One region of the Stenotrophomonas sp. CFBP8980 genome, then DNA from elsewhere that is predicted to be linked to it. Evidence: predicted binding sites of a transcription regulator. Region 1 holds the regulator's gene; the other holds the start of a gene.
The links. Region 1 encodes FliA, which starts transcription of late flagellar genes. Its sites were predicted from a motif close to TAAAGTTTNNCNNNCNNNGGCCGATAA; they were not measured.
Positions count from the first base shown of each region.

Region 1 (12,011 bases):
CGGAACAGGACGTCGAGCCGGTTGCGGCCACCACCTCGGCCGTCGCCGCGCTGGCGCGTGCTGCGGTCGGCGCCACCGGCCGCACCCTCAACAGCGCTGATGAAGGCGTGCCGCGTCGTGGCAGCGAAGGCTTCGCTGCCACCCTGGCGCGTGCCGCCGGTGGCCTCGCCCGATTCCCGTCGCCGCCCGCCGTCAACGAACCGTCGCTGCCCGAGCAGATCTTCGCCCCCTTCGTGCAGCCGCCGGCCGACGCGCCGCGGGTATCGCCCAGCCGCCCTGCCGCTGCGCTGCCGCGCGCCTGGGTGGAGGACGAAACCTTCGATGTCGCAGTGCCGGCAGTAGCCGTTGAACCGCGCGTTCCGGCGCCGGTTCTGCGCGCACCGGCGGTGCTGCCGCCGCCGCTGCCGATGGCCTTCGCCGCACAGGTGCCGGAGCTGACCGAGGCCGGTAGCGCCGAGCCATGCTCGGCGGAATCTACCCGTCCACGGCCCGCTTCGCTCGCCGACCAGGGGTCGGCGCTACCCCTGGCCGTCAGCGCCGAGCCCCGCTCAGCGGAATCCGCATCCGTTCCCGCCCTCCAGTTGGCCGAAATCGTGCCGCCGGCGCCGCCGGTGGTTGCGCCGCCTACTCTCACCGTCATCGCCCGCGACGACGAAGAGATGCGCCACCTGCGCAATGAAGTGGCCGGCATGCGCCAGGTCATCGAACGCGAGATGCACCGCTTCACCGATGAACGCCTGCGCGGCAACCCGGTGCGTGCCACCGCGCTGGACCTGATGGACGAATACGGCTTCGACGCCGGGATCGCCCGCGACGTGGTGCTGCAGATCCCGCTGGATACCGAAGCCCACCGCGGCCGCGGCCTGATGCTGGGCCTGCTGTCGCGCAAGCTGCCGATTTCCCCGGTCGACCCGCTGGAAGCCGGCGGCGTGATCGCGCTGGTCGGCCCCACCGGCGCCGGCAAGACCACCACCATCGCCAAGCTGGCCTCGCGCTTTGCAGAAGCCCACGCCCCGCGCGACGTCGCGCTGGTCACCACCGATACCGCCCGCATCGGCGCCCGCGAGCAGCTGTACGGCTTCGGCCGCCAGCTCGGAATCGCCGTGCACGAAGCCAACAGCGGCACCGACCTGGACCAGCTGCTTGAGCGCTTGAAGGACTACAAGCTGGTGCTGATCGATACCGCCGGCGTCGGCCCGCGCGACCGCACCCTGGCCTCGCAGCTGCAGTGGCTGCGCGCCGCCCCCCAGGTCAGCACCCTGCTGGTGCTGCCGGCCAACACCAGTTTCGGCGACATGGACGAAGTGGTGCGCCGCTTCAGTGCCGCCAACCTGCAGGGCGTGGTGCTGAGCAAGCTGGATGAAACCGGCCGCTTCGGCACCGCGCTGTCGGTGGCCGTCGACCACCGCCTGCCGATCACCTGGGTGACCGACGGCCAGGACGTTCCCGAAGACCTGCACCGGGCCAGTGCAGCCAATCTTGTACTTCGCCTTGAAGATTTGCGCCGCGCGGCCGATATGCCCTGCAACCCGGAGTTGAACCATGCCGTCGCGTGAATACGCCAAGCTGACCACCGCCTTTCCGTTGTCGGCCACCCGCAGCCAGCCGCTGGGCCCGGTCCGCACCATCGCCGTCACCGGCGGCAAGGGCGGCGTGGGCAAAACGAACGTTTCGGCCAACATGGCCGTGGCGCTCGCGGGCATGGGCAAACGCACGCTGCTGCTGGACGCCGACCTGGGCCTGGCCAACATCGACGTGATCCTGGGCCTGAAGCCGGAGTTCACCCTGGCCGACCTGATCGCCGGGCGCTGCACGCTGGAAGAGGTGATCATCGAAGGCCCCAACGGCGTGCTGGTGGTACCGGCCGCGTCCGGTCGCCGGCACATGGCCGAACTGGCCCCGGCCGAACATGTCGGCCTGGTCAATGTGTTCTCCGAACTGGAGCGCGACCTGGATGTCATGGTGGTAGACACCGCCGCCGGCATCACCGATGGCGTGCTGACGTTCTGCCAGGCTGCCCAGGACACCGTGGTGGTGGTCTGTGACGAGCCGGCGTCGATCACCGATGCCTACGCCCTGATCAAGGTGTTGTCGCGCGAACGCGGCGTGGACCGGATCCAGGTGGTGGCCAACATGGTGCGCGACTCCAACGAAGGCCGCGTGCTGTACGAAAAGCTGAGCCGGGTCTGCGAAAAGTTCCTCGCCGATGTTTCGCTGAACTACCTCGGCTGCGTGCCGCAGGACGACTGGCTGCGCCTTTCGGTGCAGCGCCAGCAGCCGGTGGTGAAAGCCTACCCGTCCAGCCCCTCGGCGCTGGCGATCAACGAGATCGCCCGCCGTACCGCACGCTGGCAGGCGCCCACCGAGCCGCGCGGCGGCGTGGAGTTCTTCCTAGAACGCATCCTCAAGCAGCGCGGGGTGGTGGCATGAAAGGCGCAGCGCAGTACCGCGAAGTACAGCGCACCGCGGCCACCGAATGCATCAACCAGCATTCGGACCTGGTGCGGCGCATCGCCCATCACCTGGCCGCCCGGCTGCCGGCCAGCGTGGAGGTCGATGACCTGATCCAGGCCGGCATGATGGGGCTGATCGAAGCCTCGCGCAGCTATGATGCCGACCAGGGCGCATCGTTCGAAACCTATGCCTCGATCCGCATCCGCGGCTCGATGATCGACGAAATCCGCCGTGGTGACTGGGTACCGCGATCGGTGCATCGCCGTGCGCGTGACGCCGCCGCGACCATCCGCCGGCTGGAACAGGCCAGCGGCCGCGCTGCATCAGCCACCGAAGTTGCTGCGGCGATGGACATCCCGCTGCCGGACTACCTTCGGCTGATGGAAGATGCCTCGCGCGGCCAGGTGCTGAGCCTGGAGTCACGGATCGAGGACCAGGGCGAGCTGGACACCATTGCCCAGGGCGGTCCGACCCCGCAGCAGGTACTAGAACGCAGCCAGTTCGGAAGCGAACTGGGCAAGGCCATCGGCCACCTGCCCGAGCGTGAGCAGCTGGTGCTGTCGCTGTATTACGAACAGGAACTCAACCTTAAAGAGATCGGCGCAGTGCTCGGCGTGAGCGAGTCGCGGGTCTGCCAGATCCATGGCCAGGCGGTATTGCGCCTGCGTGGCCGACTGAAAACCTTCGAGGCCGTTGACGCGGGCCTGGAAGCGTAAGTACCCAAGAGGAATCAAGCTTTGAACAAGAACATGCGCATCCTGATCGTCGACGACTTTTCGACCATGCGTCGCATCGTCAAGAACCTGCTCGGCGACCTCGGCTTCACCAACACCGCCGAAGCTGAAGATGGGCATGCCGCACTGGCGATGCTGCAGAGCCAGTCGTTCGATTTCGTGGTGACCGACTGGAACATGCCGGTGATGACCGGTATCGAGCTGCTCAAGGCGATCCGGGCAGATGCACGCCTGAAGACCCTGCCGGTGCTGATGGTCACCGCCGAAGCCAAGCGCGAACAGATCATCGAAGCGGCCCAGGCCGGCGTCAACGGTTACATCATCAAGCCGTTCACTGCACTGACCCTGCAGGAAAAGCTCGGCAAGATCTTCGAACGCCTGGCGGCGAGCGCCTGATGGCCGCTGTCATGGATGCAGCGATGGACAAGGCCTGGCTGGTACAGCGGCTGCAGGAAGCGCTTGCCGCGCTGGAAGCGGGCGATGAAACCGGCTGGCGCGTGCAGATCGATGCCCTCGCCGCCGCACGTACCCAGCCCATGATGGCCGGCCTGTCACGGCTGGCGCGCGAGCTGGGCCAGGCACTGGGCGAACTGCCCACCGTCACCACCGATGCCGGTGAGCTGGACGACGCCTGCGCCCGCCTGGATCACGTGGTGACGATGACCGAACAGGCCACCCACCGCACCCTGGACCTGACTGAAGAATGCCGTGCACTCACCGCACGCCTGGGGGAAGAGGCCTTGCCGCTGCTGGAGCAGCAGCAGGCGCTGGAGCGCATCCGCCACAACCTGACCGAGATCGCCCTGACCCAGAGCTACCAGGACCTGACCGGGCAGATCATCCGCCGCGTGGTCGGCATCGTGCGCCGCGTGCATGAAGGCTTCGGGGCACTGGGCCTGCCGCCGGAACTGCAGGCGCAGCGCCAGCAGGGCCGTCATGAGCCGGCACTGGCCGGTCCTGCGGTGCACGGCGTGGACCGCCATGCGGTGTCCCAGCACGATGCCGACGACCTGCTGTCCGACCTGGGGCTCTGAAGATGAGTGGAATCGCCGACGACATCGCTGCCGACTTCATCATCGAGGCGCAGGAAATCCTTGATCGTCTCGGCGAGCAGCTGGTCACCCTGGAACAGGACCCGCAGGACAGCCCGCAGCTCAATGCGGTGTTCCGCGGTTACCATACGCTGAAAGGCGGCGCAGGCTTCCTTGGCATCACCGCCATGGTCGAACTGTGCCACGCCGCGGAAGAAACCCTCGGCCTGGTGCGTGCCGGCCAGGCCACGCTGCAGCCGCACCATTTCGATGCCGGCCAGCAGTCGCTGGACTACCTGCAGGCGATGCTGGATTCGGTTTCGGCCGGCGAAGAGCCCGGCCATGCGCCACCGGAGCTGATCGCCCAGTTCGATGTCGGCGCGGCTCCGGCCAGCACGTCCGCGGCTGCAAGCGGCGATCCATCGCTGATCAGCGATGACGAATTCGAAGCCCTGCTTGACCAGCTGCATGGTGGCGGCGCACCGACCGCGGTGGCACCCAAGGCCGCCGATGCGATGATCAGCGAAGACGAGTTCGAAGCCCTGCTCGACCAGCTGCACGGCGGTGCCGTGCCCGGCGCCCAGGCCGTTTCTCCGGTGACTCCTGCGCCCGTTCCCGCCAAGCCCGCCCCGCCCGCCGCCCGTGCACCGGCAGCCAGTGCCGCCGCCCCGCCCAAGCCGGCCAAGCCGCTGGCCGAAGCCGAGCAGACCGTGCGCGTGGACACCAAGCGGCTGGACGCCATCGTCAACCTGATCGGCGAGCTGGTGCTCTCACGCAACCGGCTCAAGACGCTGCGCGCGCGTCTGCGTGATGAAGAACTCGACCGCGCCGTCTCCACCCTGGACATCGCCACCGCGCGGCTGCAGTCGGCGGTGATGCGTACCCGCATGCAGCCGGTGGGCAAGGTGTTCTCACGCTTCCCCAAGGTCGCCCGCGACGTCGCCCGCTCGCTGAGCAAGGAAGTCGAACTGGAGCTGGTCGGCGCGGAAACCGAGCTGGACCGGAACCTGGTGGAAGCACTGGCCGACCCGCTGGTGCACCTGGTGCGCAATGCCATCGACCACGGCGTGGAAATGCCGGACCTGCGCGAAGCCCAGGGCAAGCCGCGCAGCGGCCACGTGCGGCTTTCAGCGCAGCAGGAAGGCGACTATGTCAGCATTGAAGTACAGGATGACGGCGCCGGCATCGATCCGGAAAAGCTGCGCGCCAAGGCCCGCGAGAAGGGTCTGATCGATCCTGAAGCCGCTGCCCGCCTGAGCAGCGAAGAATGCCTGCACCTGGTGTTCCTCCCCGGCTTCTCCACCAAGGCCCAGGTCACCGACATTTCCGGTCGCGGCGTTGGCATGGACGTGGTGCAGTCGCGCATCCGCGAACTGAGTGGGCAGATCCAGATCCAGTCCGAGCTGGGCCGTGGCAGCCGCTTCATGATCCGCGTACCGCTCACCCTGGCGATCCTGCCGACCCTGCTGGTGCAAGCCGGCGAGGATGTCTACGCCTTGCCGCTGGCCCGCGTGCTGGAGGTGCTGCATGCACCGGCCACCTCGCTGGGCTGGTTCGATGGCCGTGCGGTGCTCGACCGTCGCTCGCACACCCTGGCCCTGGTGGACCTGCGCCAGTGGCTGGACGTGGAGCCGATGCAGTCCAATCTGCTGACCATCGTGGTGCTGCAGGCGGGCGAAGCACGCTTCGGGCTGGTCGTGGACCAGGTGCGCGGCCGCGAAGAAGTGGTCATCAAGCCCTTGCCGAAGGCGCTGCGCGGACTGCGCGGCTATGCCGGCGCCACCCTGATCGGCGACGGTCGGATGGCGCTGATCCTCGATGTCGACGGGCTTCGCAGCCCGCACGACTGATCAAAAACTGTGACGTCGGTCGGCACGCTGCCGGCCGCCAGCTCAAGTCACACCGCTACGGGCCGATAACCGATCCATGGACAGACTCAGCCTCATAGGACTCTTCCTCGCCTTGGCATCACTGGTCGGGGGCAGCATCCTCAAGGGCGCTGGCCTGGCGTCGCTGTGGTCGCCGGCTGCGTTCGTGATCGTGATCGTGGGAACCCTCGCATCGATCCTGCTGCATACCGCCCCGGCGGTGTTCAAGCATGCCTTCACCATCGTGCGCTGGGTGATCCGCCCGCCGCAGAGCGATCGCCGCCAACTGATCACCCAGATCGTGGAATGGAGCAACATCGCCCGCCGCCAGGGCCTGCTCGGCCTGGAGGCACAGGTCGAAGCGCAGTCTGATCCGTTCCTGCGCAAGGGGCTGCAGCTTCTGGTGGACGGGGTCGAGCCGGAGACCATCCGGCACATGCTGGAGATCGAACTCAGCAGTCAGGAGCACAAGGACCTGGCCGCCTCCAAGGTATTCGAGGCCATGGGCATCTATGCGCCGACCCTGGGCATCATCGGCGCGGTGCTGGGGCTGATCGCGGTGATGAAGAACCTGGCCGATCCGAGCAAGCTCGGCCACGGTATCGCCGCGGCCTTCACCGCCACCATCTACGGCATCGCCTCGGCCAACCTGTTGTTCCTGCCGGTGTCGGCCAAGCTCAAGAGCGTGATCGCGCACACCACCCGAGACCGCGAAATGGCCATCGAAGGCCTGATCTCGATCGCGCTGGGCGAGAACCCGCGCAACATCGAATCCAACCTGAGCGGATTCCTGCACTGACATGGCCCGCCGCAAGCACCACGAAGAGCATGCCAACCATGAGGCCTGGGCGATTCCGTACGCCGACCTGATGACGCTGCTGCTTGCCTTCTTCGTGGTGATGTATGCGATCTCATCGGTCAACGAAGGCAAGTACCGCGTGGTCGCCGCCGCGCTGAGCACCGCCTTCGGTTCGGCCCCGCGCACCCTCAACCCCGTGCAGGTCGGCAGCAACCAGGTCAAGGGCGGCGGCTGGGATGCGCCATCGGTGATCAACGCCGGCAGCCGCGTCGGTCCCTCAGCCCCTGCGCCGGCCAACGATCCCTCCTTGCTGCCGGCGATGGCATCGCAGATGCGCTCACCGGTGTCCTTCCGTGACCAGGAACAGCTGAAGCAGGCCGAGCGCCAGCTCGACGCGATCGCCGACCGGCTCACCGCCACGCTGGCGCCGCTGATCGACCGCGGCATGATCACCGTGCGCCGTACCGAGCTGTGGATCGAGGTGGAGATCAACAGCGATATCCTGTTCCCGACCGGTGCCTCGGTGCTGGACGTGCAGGCGCGTGACACCCTGTCCACGCTGGCCGGGGTGCTGCGCGACGTGCCCAACAGCGTGCGCGTGGAAGGCCACACCGACAACGTGCCGATCGCCACCGCGCAGTTCCCTTCCAACTGGGAACTGTCGGCCGCGCGTGCCGCCAGCGTGGTGCACCTGTTCGCCGACCAGGGCCTGCAGCCGGCCCGCCTGGCGATGGTCGGCTACGGCGAATTCCGCCCGCGCGATGACAACACCAGCGCCGTCGGGCGCAACCGCAACCGGCGGGTGATGGTGATCATACTGGCCGACACCACGCACGGCGTGGACCCGATCAGCGAGCGGCTCAACGCCTCCACAGGCAGCGCTGCGCCCGCGCCGATCACCCCGATTTCCTTACCCCCCACCCCGCAGGCGCCACGTGCGCCTGCAGCGGCCGGCAGCCCGATCGGCGCCGCCGTCACCCCCGCCATGAAGGAGTAGACCGATGCGCATCTGGGCAATCGCCAACCAGAAGGGCGGCGTCGGCAAGACGACCACCACCCTGGCGCTGGGCCGGCAACTGGCCGCCCTGGGCCACCGTGTGCTGCTGATCGATCTTGACCCGCATGCTTCACTGACCCGCTCGTTCGGCATCCCGCTGGATCCGCCGCCGGCCGGCGTGCTGGAACTGTTCGCCGCACCGCCAGCCGAACTGGCCACGCTTTGCCACGCCAGCCGCATCCCCGGGCTGGATCACGTCTGCGCGCAGTCGGCGCTGGCCACGCTGGAACGCCGCAGCGCCAACCAGCCCGGACTGGGACTGTCGCTGCAGAATGCGCTGGCACGCCACGCCGGGCGTCACGATTACATCCTGCTCGACTGCGCGCCCACGCTCGGCCTGCTGATGATCAACGCACTGGCCGCGGCCGATCGCCTGATCATTCCCACCCAGGCCGAACCGTTGGCGCTGCACGGGCTGGACGGCATGGTCCGCACCGGTGAAATGGTTGAACGCTCGCGTCGCCGTCCGCTGCCGATGTCCATCCTGCCGACCCTGTTCGACCGCCGCACCCGCGCCGGCAACGAGAGCCTGCGACAGATGCAGGACAACCATGGCACGCGGGTCTGGGAGGATGCGATTCCGGTGGACACGCGGATGAGCAACGCCGCTACGCTGATGGCGCCGGTGGAAGGGGACGACTATCCAGGCCGCGGCCTGGCCGCCTACCGCCGTGCCCTGGACTGGATCCTGGCCGACGATGCGCGCGCACTGGAGCAGGCCGCATGAACAACGAAACCGTGCTGGACGATTACCTGGAACAGCTGCTGGGCGAGGCCACCACGACACTCGCCGAGCCGGTTGCGGTCCCCGCAGCCGAGCCCCCCGCCGAACGCGAGCCGACCTGGGATGACCTGCCCGACGAGGTGGTCTACGAAACCGGGCCGGCCAGCAGCGAAGACCCCGCCTTGATGGACGAAGCCAGCCTGCAGGCCGCCTTTGATGCCGCCGCCGACGCGCCGCTGCCTGCTGCTGGAGCGGAACCGGAACCGACCTGGGACGACCTGCCGGACGAAGTGATCTACGAAACCGGCGAGGACGTCAGCGCGGTGCTCACCAACGCCGACAGCCCCTCGCTGGAAGCCGCCTTCGCTGCCGCAGCCGATCCCATCGCCGCCCTGCTCGCCCCGGTCCCGCCCGCCGCGCCTGCGGCGCCCGCGTTGCCGCCGCGCACCGTGGCCCGCGCGACCCCCGCGCTGGCGCAGCCGAATGAAAACCCGCCCAGCACCTGGCAGGAACTGCAGGAACAGGCCCGGCAGAGCGGTTACGCCTCATCCCCGCAGCGACGCGCCACCGAGCGCAGCTCGCGCTGGCTGCGCCTGCGCTGCGGCAGCCAGGCCTACGCACTGGAACTGCTGAAGGTGCAGGAAGTGGTGCTGCCGGTGCCGCTGCTGCCCCTGCGCGGTACCGCCCCGGCGATGCTCGGCATCATGAACCTGCGCGGCCAGGTGGTCCCGGTGATGGACCTGGGCATCCACCTCGGCGGCGCCCCCGCCGGCGAAGACGCCCTTACCCGCATCGTGGTGCTGGAAGAAAATGGCGAGATCATGGGCCTGCGCGTGAGCGCCGTGGAAGACGTCACCAACCTCAGCGACTCCCAGATAGAACCCCCCGACACCGCCCGCATCTGCCGCATCAGCAACGACATCTTCCGAGGCGTAGCCCGCCTCCACCAGCAACCCATGATCCTCCTGGACGCCACCCAGCTGCTGAACTGACCGCAAGACAGCATTCGCCCTCGCTCTCGTTCCTGCTCTTGCTCTTGCTCCCCACCCCACGCGCGGACTGTCAGCGAGGGGGCAGGCGGGGTCAGGCAGGACTGTGTGAGGCAGGAGCCGAACACAAGCCTACATGGACGTACTTGCGGCGTGTCCTGCGTGGCCCCGCCTGCCCCCTCGGCCCTGGTCCCTGTAGAACCGCGATGAACCCAACCCTAAAGCTTCCCCGGATATTGCCGCTATGAAGTCTGGAACCGTTTGTCCGGAGCAACAATGAGCACTGTGGACCTGGGTGAAGATCTCGGCATCGAGAGCAGCACCGAGCTGAAGAACCGCCTGGCCCCGTTGCTGGCCGCGGCCGACCCGCTGACCCTCGACGCCAGCCGGGTGGGCCGTATCCACACCGCCGCCATGCAGGTCCTGTGCGCGTTCGTACAGGGCCGGCGCGGTGCCGGATTGCAGACGGAATTCAGCGGCAGCACCGCAACCTTCACCGACGCCGCGCGATTGCTCGGCGTCACCCAGGCCCTGGGCCTGGCTGTATCCCATGACAACCTGAAATCTGTGGAGAACGCGGCATGAGTGCACGTATCTTGGTGGTGGACGACTCGGCGTCGATGCGCCAGATGGTTTCCTTCGCCCTCACCTCGGCCGGCTTTTCCGTCGAAGAAGCCGAGGACGGCGCCGTCGCGCTGGGCCGTGCCAAGGGCCAGCGCTTCAACGCGGTGGTCACCGACGTCAACATGCCGAACATGGATGGCATCTCGCTGATCCGCGAACTGCGCCAGCTGGCCGAATACAAGTTCACCCCGATGCTGATGCTGACCACCGAATCGGCCGCCGACAAGAAGTCCGAAGGCAAGGCCGCCGGCGCTACCGGCTGGCTGGTCAAGCCGTTCAATCCCGAACAGCTGATCGCCACCGTGCAGAAGGTCCTGGGCTGACCGCCCACGCCATCCCATCCCCCGCGCCCGCCCTTGGAACACACCTGACATGAGCATGGACCTGCAACGTTTCCACGCCACCTTCTTCGAGGAAAGCCGCGAAGGGCTGGACGCCATGGAAGCTGGACTGCTGACCCTGGAATCCGGCCAGCACGATGCAGAGATCATCAACTCGGTGTTCCGTGCGGCGCATTCGATCAAGGGCGGCGCCGGTACCTTCGGCTTCGATGCCATCGCCGCGCTGACCCACGTACTGGAAACGCTGCTGGACGAACTGCGCGCTGGAAAACGCGCACTGGAAGCCAATGCGGTGGATGCCATGCTGGCCTCGGTGGACGTGCTGCGCGCCCTGCTCCGCGAAGCCGAACACGGCGTGCAGGCCGACCCGGCCACGGTCGCGGCGATGAAGGCACGACTGGAATCGATCCTGTCCGGCCAGGCCCCGGCCCCAGCAAGCGCAGCCGCCCCGGTCGCGGCCGAAGCGGAGCCGGAAGCCTGGCAGATCGGCTTCACCCCGGCACCGTCGATGTTCATGAGCGGCAATGATCCGCTGCGCATCATCCGCGAACTGGAACACCTCGGCCCGCTGCAGGTGCAGGCACGCCTCGAGCGGCTGCCCGGCTTCGAGCAGCTCGATCCGTTCGAAGCCCACCTGGCGTGGGATCTCGGGCTGATCGGCAAGATCAAGCGTAGCCAGATCGAAGATACCTTCGCCTGGGTGGTCGACGACTGCGAGCTGGACATCCGTCCGGTCGCACCGCCCAGCCTGGCCACCACCGCACCGGCCCAGGTCGAGGCCGCACCGGCGGCGGCTGCAGCGCCTGCCGCCGCAGCGCCCGCCACCGCCGCTGCGACCCCGGCGCAGGAAGCCGAATCCTCGATCCGCGTCAGCGTTGACAAGGTCGATGCGCTGATCAACCTGGTCGGCGAGCTGGTCATCACCCAGGCCATGCTCAAGCAGGTGTCCAACCATATCGACCCGGCCCATGCCGAACGTCTGTTCGCCGGCCTGGACCTGCTGGAGCGCAACACGCGTGACCTGCAGGAAGCGGTGATCGGCGTGCGCATGCTGCCGGTTGACGCAGTGTTCCGCCGCTTCCCGCGCCTGGTCCGCGACCTGTCCACCCGCCTCGGCAAGCAGGTGCGCCTGAAGACCATCGGCGAAGGAACCGAGCTGGACAAGGGCCTGATCGAGAAGATCGCCGACCCGCTGGTCCACCTGGTGCGCAACTCCATCGACCACGGCCTGGAAATGCCGGAGTTCCGCCGCAACGCGGGCAAGGACGAAACCGGCACCATCACCTTGGCCGCCTCGCACCAGGGCGGCCACATCGTCATCGAAGTGAGCGACGACGGCCACGGCCTGAATCGCGAGCGGATCCTGGCCAAGGCGGCCGAACGCGGCCTG
Region 1 is NZ_JAXCXF010000012.1:8,410-20,420, forward strand. It holds gene flhF (flagellar biosynthesis GTPase FlhF) at 1-1,556, shown strand, start outside; gene SOM47_RS17395 (MinD/ParA family ATP-binding protein) at 1,543-2,430, shown strand; gene SOM47_RS17400 (RNA polymerase sigma factor FliA) at 2,427-3,170, shown strand; gene cheY (chemotaxis response regulator CheY) at 3,192-3,584, shown strand; gene SOM47_RS17410 (protein phosphatase CheZ) at 3,584-4,222, shown strand; gene SOM47_RS17415 (chemotaxis protein CheA) at 4,225-6,069, shown strand; gene SOM47_RS17420 (flagellar motor protein) at 6,146-6,886, shown strand; gene motD (flagellar motor protein MotD) at 6,888-7,883, shown strand; gene SOM47_RS17430 (ParA family protein) at 7,888-8,670, shown strand; gene SOM47_RS17435 (chemotaxis protein CheW) at 8,667-9,659, shown strand; gene SOM47_RS17440 (STAS domain-containing protein) at 9,933-10,241, shown strand; gene SOM47_RS17445 (response regulator) at 10,238-10,603, shown strand; gene SOM47_RS17450 (chemotaxis protein CheA) at 10,653-12,011, shown strand, end outside.

Region 2 (12,011 bases), on a different contig from region 1:
CAGCGTGCCATCCGGGCTGGAGCGCACGATCAGCTACGCACTGGACAGCGAAACCGGCGAGCCGCTTCCACCGGTGCTGGCGGTGAAGCTGCAGGAACTGTTCGGGCTGGCGGACACGCCGCGCATTGCCGACAACCGCGTCGCACTTACCCTGCATCTGCTCTCGCCCGGCGGTCGCCCACTGCAGGTCACCCAGGACCTGCGCAATTTCTGGGCGAATACGTATGCCGAGGTAAAAAAGGAAATGAAGGGCCGTTATCCCCGCCATCCCTGGCCAGATGATCCATGGACGGCCACCGCGACCCACCGCGCCAAGCCGCGCGGGACCTAGGCAGCGTCTCTTTGCCAAGCCTATCCTGAACGGCTTCGGTAGAGTCACGCCGCGCGCCTGCTTGCCTGACATGCCGTTTACAGTGACCGCGCGACACTGGACTTCGACCCGAGGCAAAGGACCCCACATGAGCAGACTGACCGTAATCACCGATCGTGCACTGGAACGCGCGCTGGACCTGGCCCATAGCGCCGGCGATGGCATCAAGCACGCTGGCGGCAACCTGGGCGGCAGCCTGCGCCACTTCGGCCCCACCGCCGCCGACTGGCTGAAAACCGGCGCCGCACTGGGCGCGGTCAAGACCGGCGGCCGGATCGCGACCAAGGCCGCGCGCCGCAACCCGGCGGTGACCATCGCCGCTGCTGCCGTTGGCGTGGGCCTGCTGGGCTATGCGCTGTATCGCAAGCAGCAGAAGAAGAAGCTTGCTGGTGGTCATGTCGTCAACGGACAGGCAGAGCGCGTCGCGGCGCGCGATCGTCGTGCCAGCACGATCCAGGACGAACACAGCGATATCGGCAGCGACGCCTGAGTAGGTGGGCGGGTTGAATGCCCGCCCAGACCTGATCCTGCGTGGCAGGTGTGGAAGAGGGGCGCGGCGAGAGTCGCGCCCTTCGTCGTTTCCAGTGCAATGGTGTCGCCAATGACAATTGCGCCAGACCGGAAGCCGCGTGCATGTTCGGGCAACAAGCTCCCTCGCGCGCAGAAAGGCAACGCATGTTCGCAGCAACCACGAGCGGCGCTTTGGCCGCATCTCTCCCGCCTGGCCAGCCCACCGCACCGCCCAGCGCGAGCCGTTGCCCTGCTGTTGCGGCCAGGCCCTGTTCGGTTGAAAATGCACCGGTGGCGGACTTCGACCTGCGCCTGCTCGGCGCGCCCCGCCCAGCAACGTCGCTGCGCCCCTTGGGCCCGCCGCTGACGGCAGCGGATCTCTCCCTTGCCGGTTCAAAGGACATGCGTTACACCAGCATGGTGGATGCCATCCACAGGCCGTTGGTGCAGCAGATACACGCCACCTACGCCTTCGAGCCAATGCGCCTGGAAGTGTTCGGTCGCTGGGCGCACGCCAATCAGCACGCGCTGGGGCTGGACATCGGACCGCATGACAACGCCCTGCTGGCGGGGGCCAGACTGCTCGCCTGGTTGCCAGGCTCGGGAGAAGCGGCGCGCCAGTGCGCTCAGGCCTATGTCTTCATCCTGTACCACATGGCGGAGGATCTGGGCGATGACTATTCCGGCCTGTATGTGGAACCCATCGCACGGGCCCTCGGGCTGCGCACGCCCGCGCCAGCCCTCATGCCTCCTGCCGCCATTGCCCAGGCTGGAGTCCTTCAAGCTGATACGGGCCCATCGAGATGCGCACCAGCCGCAGCGTCGGCAGGCCTACGGCTGCCGTCATTCTCCTCACCTGGCGGTTGCGCCCTTCGCGCAACGTCACGGCCAGCCACGCATCGGGCACCGTCTTGCGGAAACGCACCGGCGGATCACGCGCCCACAGGGCAGGCGGATCGATCTGCTCGATTCCGGCAGGCAGGGTGGGCCCGTCGTTGAGCAGCACGCCACGGCGCAGCTGATCGAGCCTTTCCGGCGTCGGTTCGCCCTCCACCTGCACCCAGTAGGTTTTGTCCGCTTTGTGCCGTGGATCGGTCAGCCGGTGCGCCAGGCCACCGTCATCGGTGAGCAGCAGCAGCCCCTCGCTGTCATGGTCCAGCCGCCCCGCCGCATAGACCTGCGGCGGGAGGCCGAAACCGGACAGCGTGGGACGGGGCGGCACGCTGCGGTCAGTGAACTGGCACAGCACGTTGAAGGGTTTGTTGAACAGGATCAAGGACATGGTTGCAGTTTTCTGTCCTATTCGGGGATCTGACGCAGATGGCCATGGTGGACCGCGCGTCGGCGGGACAGGCTGGGGGAAAGCGGGTGTGCCAAGTCTGACGCATGCCGTGCCGTTCGTCACAGCAACAAGAAACATCAGGAGCACCCCATGCCCGCACCCGTCGCTGCAAACGGCCCGCCACCCCAGACCCAGACACCTCCACCGGCGCCAGCGCCCGGGGCCAGCACGTCGGCCATACCGGGACCAGGTCGCATCGGGAACCGCCCCCTGCACGTGCAGTCCATGTCCGCGCCCGCAGCCAGCAATGCCGGGCCAGGCAGCGGCGTCGCCGAGGCACGGGATGCGCATTACACAAACCTGATACGCGCCACCGCGATGAGGCCCATGGTCGCTGAGGTCACGTCGCCATGCCCTCTGCGCAGGGTCGTCTGGTGGCCTTCGGCGAATGGGTGATCCGCCATGCGGACGCGCTCGGCCAGCCCACCCTGGCACGGCGTACTCCCAACAGTGCGGCGCGCGGATTCATCGCCCAGCTGCCGTTGACAGGCCCTCCCGCCGAGCTGGCCGCCACCGGCTATGTCACCGTGTTGTTCAACACCGTTCTTCCGGACCCGGACAACTCAGACACGCATCCCGTCGTCTTACTGCGGAGCGCACTCTCCCAGGCCCCGAAACAGCCAGCGGAAGACGCCGGGGCGCCCCGCTGACCGCAGCAGACCCCCCGTGCGAAAGGGATCAGCGTGCCGCCTTGATGAAGCGCAGCGTCATCCGGTCACTTTCGCCGATGGCCCTGTACTTCGCCGCATCGGCCGCGTCGTGGTTGTTGGACGGCGGCAGCGTCCACACGCCGTTGGGATGATCCTTGGTATCACGCGGATTGGCGTTGACTTCACTGCTGCCATCCAGTGTGAACCCGGCCGCTTCGGCCATCGCGATCACCTGCTGCTCGCCGACATAGCCGGACCCGTCGTCGTCGCCGACATCGGCCTTGGCGCGATGTTCGACCACGCCCAGCACGCCGCCCGGCTTCAGCACGTCGTAAAAGCCCTTGAACATGCCCGGCGCCTGGCCGGACTTGCGCCAGTTGTGCACATTGCGGAAAGTCAGCACCACATCGGCCGAAGCGGGCTTGCCGAATACCGGCGCAGCGGGGTCGTAGGCCACTTGTTCGGCCTTGTCGAACTGCGCGGGCGAGGCGGCGAACTTCTTCTGCAGGCCATCGCGGCTGCGCTGCTGGTAATCGCGCCCACGCCCTTCCGGCACGGACGCCGGATCCACCACCGCGGCAATGTAGTGGCCCTGCTGGCGCACCAGCGGTGCCAGGATTTCCGAATACCAGCCATTGCCGGGAGTGATCTCGATGACCGTGCTGGTCGGGGTCAGCTTGAAGAACGAGAGCGTCTGTGCCGGATGACGGAAGCCGTCGCGGGTGACATTGGCCGGGTCGCGGTTTGCGGACTTGATCGCCGCCTCGATCGCCGGGCTGACCTGTACCTGCGACGCCGCGCTGGCGGCCACCGGCGAGCGGGCATACAGCGGCGATGCGGACAGCGCCGCTGCCACGGCGAGGCAACAGGCAGACACAGTGAGCAGGTTCTTCATGGCGGGCTCCCTTGGATGGTGGGCGCAGACTAGCAGCCCGCACCGCTTCGGTGTTCACAAAGCGTTAGCGCCGCGTGGCGCTCCGGAACACAGTTTTGCGGCCGGTGCCGCAGCAGCGTCATCTCCCTCCCCTTATGCTGCTGGCATGGCTATACAAGGAGACTCCGCATGACAGCAACCCGCGAACTCGGCCGTTCAGGCCTGCAGGTGCATCCCATCGCCTTCGGTGGCAATGTCTTCGGCTGGAGTGCGGACGAGAAAACCACCTTCGCCCTGCTCGACGCCTTTGTCGATGCCGGCTTCAACCTGGTCGATACCGCCGATGCCTATTCGGCGTGGGTCCCGGGCAACCAGGGCGGTGAATCGGAGACCCTGATCGGCAGATGGTTCGCACGTAGCGGCAAACGCGACAAGGTGGTCCTGGCCACCAAGGTGGCGAAGTGGTCGGAACAGCCCGGCCTGTCGGCAGACAACATCACCGCAGCGGTGGAAGGCTCGTTGCGTCGCCTGCAGACCGACGTCATCGACCTCTACCAGGCGCATGAGGATGACGAATCCACGCCGCTGGAAACGACGCTGGGGGCCTTCGCGCGGCTGGTCGAACAGGGCAAGGTCCGCGCCATCGGGGCCTCCAATTACAGTGCCGAGCGGCTGGCTGACGCGCTGAAAATATCGGCCGACTACCGGCTGCCGCGGTATGAAACGCTGCAGCCGGAATACAACCTCTACGACCGTTCCGCTTATGAGGCCGGCCTGGAGGCCTTGGTGCAGCGAGAGCAGCTTGGCGTGATCAGCTATTACTCGCTGGCCAGTGGTTTCCTGAGCGGGAAGTACCGCCGCAGCGAGGACGCGGTTAGGAGCCCCGCACGGGGCCAGGCCGTGGTGGCGAAGTACCTCAACCCGCGCGGCCACCGCATCCTCGGGGCACTGGATGACATTGCCGGCAAGCATGCCGCGACCGCGCCCCAGGTTGCGCTGGCCTGGCTGGTCGCGCGTCCTTCGATCACCGCGCCGATCGTCAGCGCCACCAGCGTCGAGCAGCTGCGCGAGATCCTGGCAGCGGCGACGTTGGCGCTGTCGGCGCAGGACATTGCCGAGCTGGACGAAGCCAGCGCCTAGCCGCACTGCCTGCACCCGCACGACGGGCTGTCCTCAGTGGGCTTGCTGCACGAAGCCATTGCCGTATAACAGCCAGGTCAGCTCTTCCGGCGTATAGGGCATCCCGGGCTGGATGCCATTGCTGCGTGCGAACAGCAGCGCAGCCGGGGGGTTGTCAGCTGCAAGCAACCAACGGAAAGGAGCGGGGCCTTGTCGGCTCAGCAACAGCACGCCGGATCCGGCTTCGTGGTCAACGTACTGGATGCGGTCACCGTGGAGGCGGAAGGTGGACGGCACCGGATGCTCGATTACCTCGACGTCCTGTCCCGGCGGCAATCCTGCCGGCTGCTCGGCGGGCGGATCCACCGACTGCCCGGTCGCGCCATCGCTGCGGTACACCTGGAAGCCGCTGCCGGACCGGTGCGCCGCAGCATCGCCACGTACTTCGCTGAGTCCATGTGCCCGCAGCACAACGCCCACTTCCTTCAGCGTACAGGGCTGGCCCGGCTGCAATCCCAGCGTGTGCAGGAATTCGCGTCCGACGCCGCGCTGGGCGTTGAGCCTGACTACGCCTGCATCAGCATCTGAGGGTGTGAATACCAGCGTATGCAGCAGTCCCTCCGCATCCACTGCGATGATCATGGCGTCCACCACACTGAAGCAGTTGCGCAACAAGCGATGGCCAGCAGCCGGGCGGCCGAACGTTATCGGTTCGAAGAACTGCGACCTGCGCTGCAGACGTGTCTTGGCGCTGCAGGGGCTGGCGCTCGCCATCGCTTCCTTGCGGACGAACAGACTCAATGACGCCGGCAGCCCGACAGGGACCGCGTCGCCTCCCGCATCCATCGCCGTCAGCGCATCCGCATCCGGATGGAAGCGCAAGCCGGAGACCCGCTCGATGCCGATCACCAGGTTCGCCAGGCTGTCGTCCTGCAAGGTGAAACCGGAGCCGGGGTCGTGGATGAGCAACCCCTGGGGACCTTGCTCGATTTCAAGCAGTCCAGCGTGGACGGGGGGCATGGCTTGCGCGCAAGCGCGGACGACGTAGGCCAGGAACAACCTTCGGAGACCGTCCAGCTGGATATGCTCGAGAAGTCGGAAGGTGTCCGGTTCAAGCAGCTGCGCCACGCTAGGCCGATGTCGCTGCAAGGCGTGGTCGGGCACCACCGAGATACTGGCCACCACATGGATTTCGTCGTCGCCCAGGACGACCGGAGCCTGCGGCGCCTGCCTGTCCAATTGGCCGAGCCCGCTGTATTTCCTGATTTCGGCCTGGCGCAGCGGGTTCGCATAGCGCTCGCGGATCGGCAACCCGACGATCCAGTCGTCCTGGCGTGCTACGGGATCGGTAGCTGTGTCGAACTGGGACTCGAAGAGAGGACGCGCCCGGTAGTGGACGCAGAACCGCGGCGTGGGCACGTCGAATCGTGCCTTCTTCACCTGCCTGGCTGCCTCGCCGACATGATGGAAACGAACGCAGGACGGAAACAGGCGTGCGGTGGGCATGGGCGATACATGCAGCACGGTGCCGCCGTGCGATGCGCGCCCCACCTTGGCCGTTCCTGGCGACGGCGACGGCGACGGCGGCGACGGCGGCCTGAGGGAGGCCTGGCCGCCGAAGAGCGGAGCAGTGGGTGGTTTTTCGGCCTTAGCCGGCATCACCGCGAACAACACCTCCTTGTTCGCATCGCCTGCAGCCGCGCCGCCCGCGCTGCTGCTTGCAGCAGCCGAGGCCGAGGCCGAAGCCGACCCCGCCGCCGCACCGGATTCGGCACCGCCACCGCTGCCACCCGCGGCGGCCCCTACACCGGCTACAACGCCCTTCGCCGGGCGGGCGCGCTGGACAGGTGAGGCAGGCTTGGCCAACGTGGGCCGGCGCCCCCCTTTCCCTGACACGGGCTTGGGCGGCGGCGGCTTCCCGGGTGGCCCGGCCTTGCCCTTGCCTGACTTGGCGAGGGCACCGGGAAGCAGCCAGCTACCGCTCATCGGCAGGCGCAGCTGCGCCTCGTCATCCCGACCCTTCCACGTCCCCAACCGGCTGCAATGGATTGGTCGCAGGACCGCAGGCTGCGGCACCGCCGCCAACGCGCGATCGCCGGTGGTTGTAGGGACAGCGGGGTGCTGCAGACCACCTGCGATGTTGAGCACGGCACGCAACTGGCGCAACCGATGCAGCAGCGCTCGACCGGCGGCCGAACCCACGGCTTCCACCGGCCGCTGCCGGGCCAGCTCGTACAGCACCGCGCAGCATGCGATCCCGATGACCAGATCCTGGTGCCCGCGGACGCTGCCAAGGCCGGAGGGAACCACGCCCTGGAGCGCCCGCCCCACTGCTTGACGCAGCGCGGCCGGCAGCACTGCACCAAGCGGCAGTCCCTGCAGGGCACACAGCAGGTTGCCACGCGCCGCATCGGACAGGGCGCAGAAACACTGCCATGTGGTCCATGGAAAGGAGAGGCCCGGCGATACCTGCTCAGCCACGGCCAGCAGCCGCGAGAAGCCGATCGCGGCCCCCCAGCCGATCATCTCGCAGCATGCGCCATCGATGATCGCGCCGGCTTCACGGACGAGAGGCCGCCTGCGCCCCGCCCCAGGCTCGCAGGGCGACGGCAGCGGCCGGTTGCGAACTAGCGGACGCAGGTTGCCGGGCAGCAATGGCGACACGAAGTCGGCCAGCATGCGGGCCACGTTCAAGGAACCGGGCGTGCCGCACGCCGTCGACGTTGTCGGGTCGGACGCCGGCACGGCCGCGGCAATCATGTCCTGCCAGCCCCGTTCCCACCAAAGGCGGCTGCGGCTGCGGCTGCGGAAAGGTGATGGAGAGGCGTCATCGTGGCAAGGGAGAGGCTGCTGCGTTGCACGCAATGGCAGCGGCGGGCGGATGGGACGAGGCGTGGAAGAACCTGACTTTAGTGTGCGGAGGCCGTTCTACGCGCACTTTCGAATATCTTGCATGGCGAGCCCATACGCTGCGCATCGTTCCAATGTTGGCCAATAGCGGGAATCACACAGCTTTCACGTCGTTGAATGGAACGATAACCGTGACGCGCTTCGCACTTAAGCATTGAAGGACGCACCCGATAAGGAAGTCTCCCCTTCCCGGAACCATGCGCTCATGCGGAACGCCTCGCCCGCTTCTCCCCCACCTGCTCGTGGCATCCAGTTCAAACTCATCGGCGCCACCTCGCTCGGCGTGCTGTTGCTGGTGGCCAGCGCCTTGGCCGGCCTGGCGTCGGCCTGGTTCGACCTGGGTGCGGCGATGCCGGCGTCCTATGCGGTCAGCCGCGATGCCGAACAGCTGCAACGGGAGTTCCGCCTGCAGGTGCAGGAGTGGAAGAACCTGCTGCTGCGGGGCGCCGATGATGCGCTGCGCGAAAAGCACGCAGCCGCCTTGACCGAAGAGGGACGCAAGGTAGCGGAACTGGCTGCCAGGGTCGGCCGTGCCGAGGATGGCCGGACGCGTGAGCTGGTCGCAGCGTTCATGACCGACCAGGCCGCGCTGCAGCGTGACTACCAGACTGCGCTGCAGGCCTATATCGCATCGGGTTACGACCCGGCCGCCGGCGATGCGCCGGTGCGCGGACGCGACCGCCCGCTGGCCCAGGCGCTGGATGGCCTGGCCGCGCATACCGCGCAGGTCGCGGATGCGGCCATCTCGCGCCGCTCAAGCCATGCACGCGAACTGCTGGTGACCAGTGCCGTAGTGACGGTCATCACCGCCGTGCTGCTGTTGCTTGCGCTGTCATGGTGGCTGCGCCGCGCTGTCGTGCGGCCGGTGGTGGCGGTGGAAGCCGCTGCGCGCGCCGTGGCCGCCGGCGACCTGGAGTACCGCGTGCAGGTGCAAGGGCGGGATGAGATCGGCCGCCTGGCCAAGGCCATGCAGGACGTGCAGGGAACGCTGCGCGGTGTGCTGGCGGCACAGGCGGAGATGGCCCGCACCCACGAAGCGGGTCAGATCAGCCACCGCATGGACGCCGATGCCTTCCCCGGTGCCTACGGGCGGATGGTGGCCGACTGCAATGCCTTGGTCGCAGCGCACATACAGGTGAAGATGCGTGCCATCGCCGTCATGGGCCGTTACGCAGTCGGTGATCTTTCCGAAGACATGGACCGCCTGCCGGGCGAGAAGCGCGTCATCACCGATGCGCTGGATGCCGCCAAGGCCAACCTTGGTGCGATCAACGCCGAGATCAAGCAGCTTGCAGCTGCTGCGGCTGCCGGTGATTTCAGTCGTCGCGGCGACGTGGCACGCTTCCAGTTCGACTTCGCTGACATGGTAGGTGGCCTCAACCGGTTGATGCAGGTCACCGACGGCAACCTGGCACAAGTGTCGAGCATGCTGCGCGCGATCGCCGATGGCGACCTGCGTGCGCGCATGGAAGGTGAATTCCATGGCGTGTTCGCGCGTATCGCCGGCGACGCCAATACCACGGCGGCGCAACTGGCGACGATCGTCGCCGACATCAAGCAGGTGGCCGGCGGCGTCCGCGAAGCCGCGATGGAGATCGCCAGCGGCAACAGCGACCTGTCCCAGCGCACCGAACAGCAGGCCGCCAACCTGGAAGAAACCGCCGCTTCGATGGAGGAGCTTACCTCCACCGTGCGCCAGAACGCAGAGCATGCACGCACCGCCAACGACCTGGCCCACAGCGCGGCGAGCGTGGCATCGCAGGGCGGCGAGGTGGTGCGCCAGGTGGTGGCGACAATGGGCGGTATCGAAACGTCTTCGCGGCGCATCGCCGACATCATCACGGTGATCGACGGCATCGCCTTCCAGACCAACATCCTGGCCCTGAACGCGGCCGTGGAAGCCGCGCGCGCAGGCGACCAGGGCCGCGGCTTCGCCGTGGTGGCCAGTGAAGTGCGCACGCTCGCACAGCGTTCGGCGGCGGCTGCAAAGGAGATCAAGGGGCTGATCGATGAATCGGTGGAGAAGGTGGCCGATGGCTCCGCGCTGGTACGTCAGGCGGGCAGCACGATGGGCGAGATCGTTGCCTCGGTGCAGCGCGTGACCGACATCATGGCCGAGATCTCCGCCGCTTCGCAGGAACAGAGCGCAGGCATCGAACAGGTCAACCAGACCGTGGTGCAGATGGATGGCGCCACCCAGCAGAATGCCGCGCTGGTGGAAGAAGCCTCTGCTGCCGCGCGCAGCATGGAACAGCAGGCCGCCCGCTTGGTCGAATCTGTGGGCGTGTTCACCCTGGCCTGAAGGCCTGCCCCGTGGTGGGTGACGACCGCTGCTATCGGTGGGTGACGACCGTTGGTCGTCACGCGTTGCGTTCTGCCGCTGCGCTCGCCGAGCATGGCTCGGCGCTACCTGCTCCGGTAGTGACGGCTGCTGCTGTTGGTGGGTGACGACCGCGGGTCGTCACGATCCGGCCTACACCACGAAAGGCTCGCGCTGCATGCCTTCGGCCAACACATCCACGAAGGAACGCACGCGCGCCGACACGGCCGTGTTGCGGTAGTACACCGCGTGGATCGGCTGGTAGACATCCAGGGTCTGCGCAGCCAGCACCGGCACCAGCGCACCGCTGGCCCGGTCACCGTGGGTCAGGAAATCGGACAGGCAGGTGATGCCCACCCCTTCCACTGCCAGCCGGCGCAGGGTTTCGCCGCTGGACGCCGCGATGTCCGGGTGTATCCGCAGCTGCCCGTCGTCGTCACCGGGCAGCGGCCAGCGGTTAAGCGATTCGGGCTCATTGAAGCTCAGCAGCGTGTGCGCCGACAAGGCAGCGATGCCGTCCGGCGTACCGTGCTGGCGCAGGTAGTCCGGGCTGGCCACCAGCTGCAGGCGGCAGCGGCCCAGCAGGCGTGCATGCAGGGTGGAATCGGCCAGCGGACCGATGCGGATGGCCAGGTCGGTGCGCCGCTCCAGCAGGTCGATGTAGCGCTCGGAGCTGTTCACTTCCAGCGCCACCTCCGGGAACTGCTGCCGATAGCGCGCCACCAGCGGGGCGATCACATGCAGCACGAACGGCATCGCCGCATCGACGCGCAGGCGACCGGCCGGGCGTTGACGACGCAGCGCCATCTGTTCTTCCGCGGTCTCCACTGCCTCCACGATCTGCCGCGCCTGGCGGACGAACGCCTCGCCTTCGGCAGTCAGGTGCAGGCGGCGGGTGGTGCGGGTCAGCAGCGTGGTGCCCAGCTTTTCTTCCAGCCGGCCCAGGGCCCGGCTGACCCCTGAGGGGGTCTGGCCCAGTTGTTCGGCCGCCGCGCTGATGGTGCCGCTGTCGATGACGGCCAGCAGCGCCTGCATTTCGTCCAGGGTGATTTTCATGGCTGCATTATTGACCACCAGGCAAGAGTGATTGGCGTGAAGGCTGGTTTTTCAGCAAAGGTCAGCGGCGCAGACTGCGCTCCTTCCTTTCCTGCCGGACCCTGTCATGACCCGTGGCATTCCTCTCGCCCTGTTGGCGTTGACCCTCGGTGCCTTCGCCATCGGCACCACAGAGTTCGTCATCGTCGGGCTGCTTCCCACCATCGCCGCCGACCTGCAGGTCAGCCTGCCCTCCGCTGGCCTGCTGGTCTCCCTGTACGCCCTTGCCGTGGCGGTGGGCGCACCGGTGCTGACCGCGCTGACCGGGCGCGTGCCGCGCAAGACCCTGCTGGTGGCGCTGATGCTGGTGTTCACCATCGGCAACCTGGTCGCCTTCCTGGCCCCTGGCTACAACGCGCTGATCGTCGCACGGATCCTGACCGGCCTGGCCCATGGCGTGTTCTTCTCCATTGGTTCGATCATCGCCACCTCGGTGGTGCCGAAGGAAAAGGCCGCCAGCGCGATCGCCATCATGTTCACCGGCCTGACCGTCGCGCTGGTGACCGGCGTGCCGCTGGGCACCTTCATCGGCCAGCACCTGGGCTGGCGCGCAACCTTCCTGGCGGTGTCCGGGCTGGGCGTGGTGGCGCTGCTGGGCAGCCTGGCCTTCGTACCGCGCAACCTGGCGCAGAGCGCGCCGGCCACCTTCCGCCAGCAGCTCGGCGTGCTGGCGCAGCCGCGGCTGTTGATGGTGTATGCGATGACCGCGCTGGGCTACGGCGGCACCTTCCTGTCCTTCACCTACCTTGCGCCGATCCTGCAGGAGGTCACCGGTTTGTCCGCCAATGCGGTCAGCGGCATGCTGCTGGTATATGGCATCT
Region 2 is NZ_JAXCXF010000005.1:127,399-139,409, forward strand. It holds gene hrpB (ATP-dependent helicase HrpB) at 1-331, shown strand, start outside; gene SOM47_RS12335 (hypothetical protein) at 459-860, shown strand; gene SOM47_RS12340 (pseudouridine synthase) at 1,623-2,162, opposite strand; gene SOM47_RS12345 (hypothetical protein) at 2,573-2,872, shown strand; gene SOM47_RS12350 (class I SAM-dependent methyltransferase) at 2,901-3,767, opposite strand; gene SOM47_RS12355 (aldo/keto reductase) at 3,936-4,886, shown strand; gene SOM47_RS12360 (hypothetical protein) at 4,920-7,625, opposite strand; gene SOM47_RS12365 (methyl-accepting chemotaxis protein) at 7,981-10,077, shown strand; gene SOM47_RS12370 (LysR substrate-binding domain-containing protein) at 10,249-11,151, opposite strand; gene SOM47_RS12375 (MFS transporter) at 11,258-12,011, shown strand, end outside.
Region 2: SOM47_RS12365 (methyl-accepting chemotaxis protein) is a predicted target of FliA. The motif match lies at 7,923-7,949, and genes of this name have one in related genera.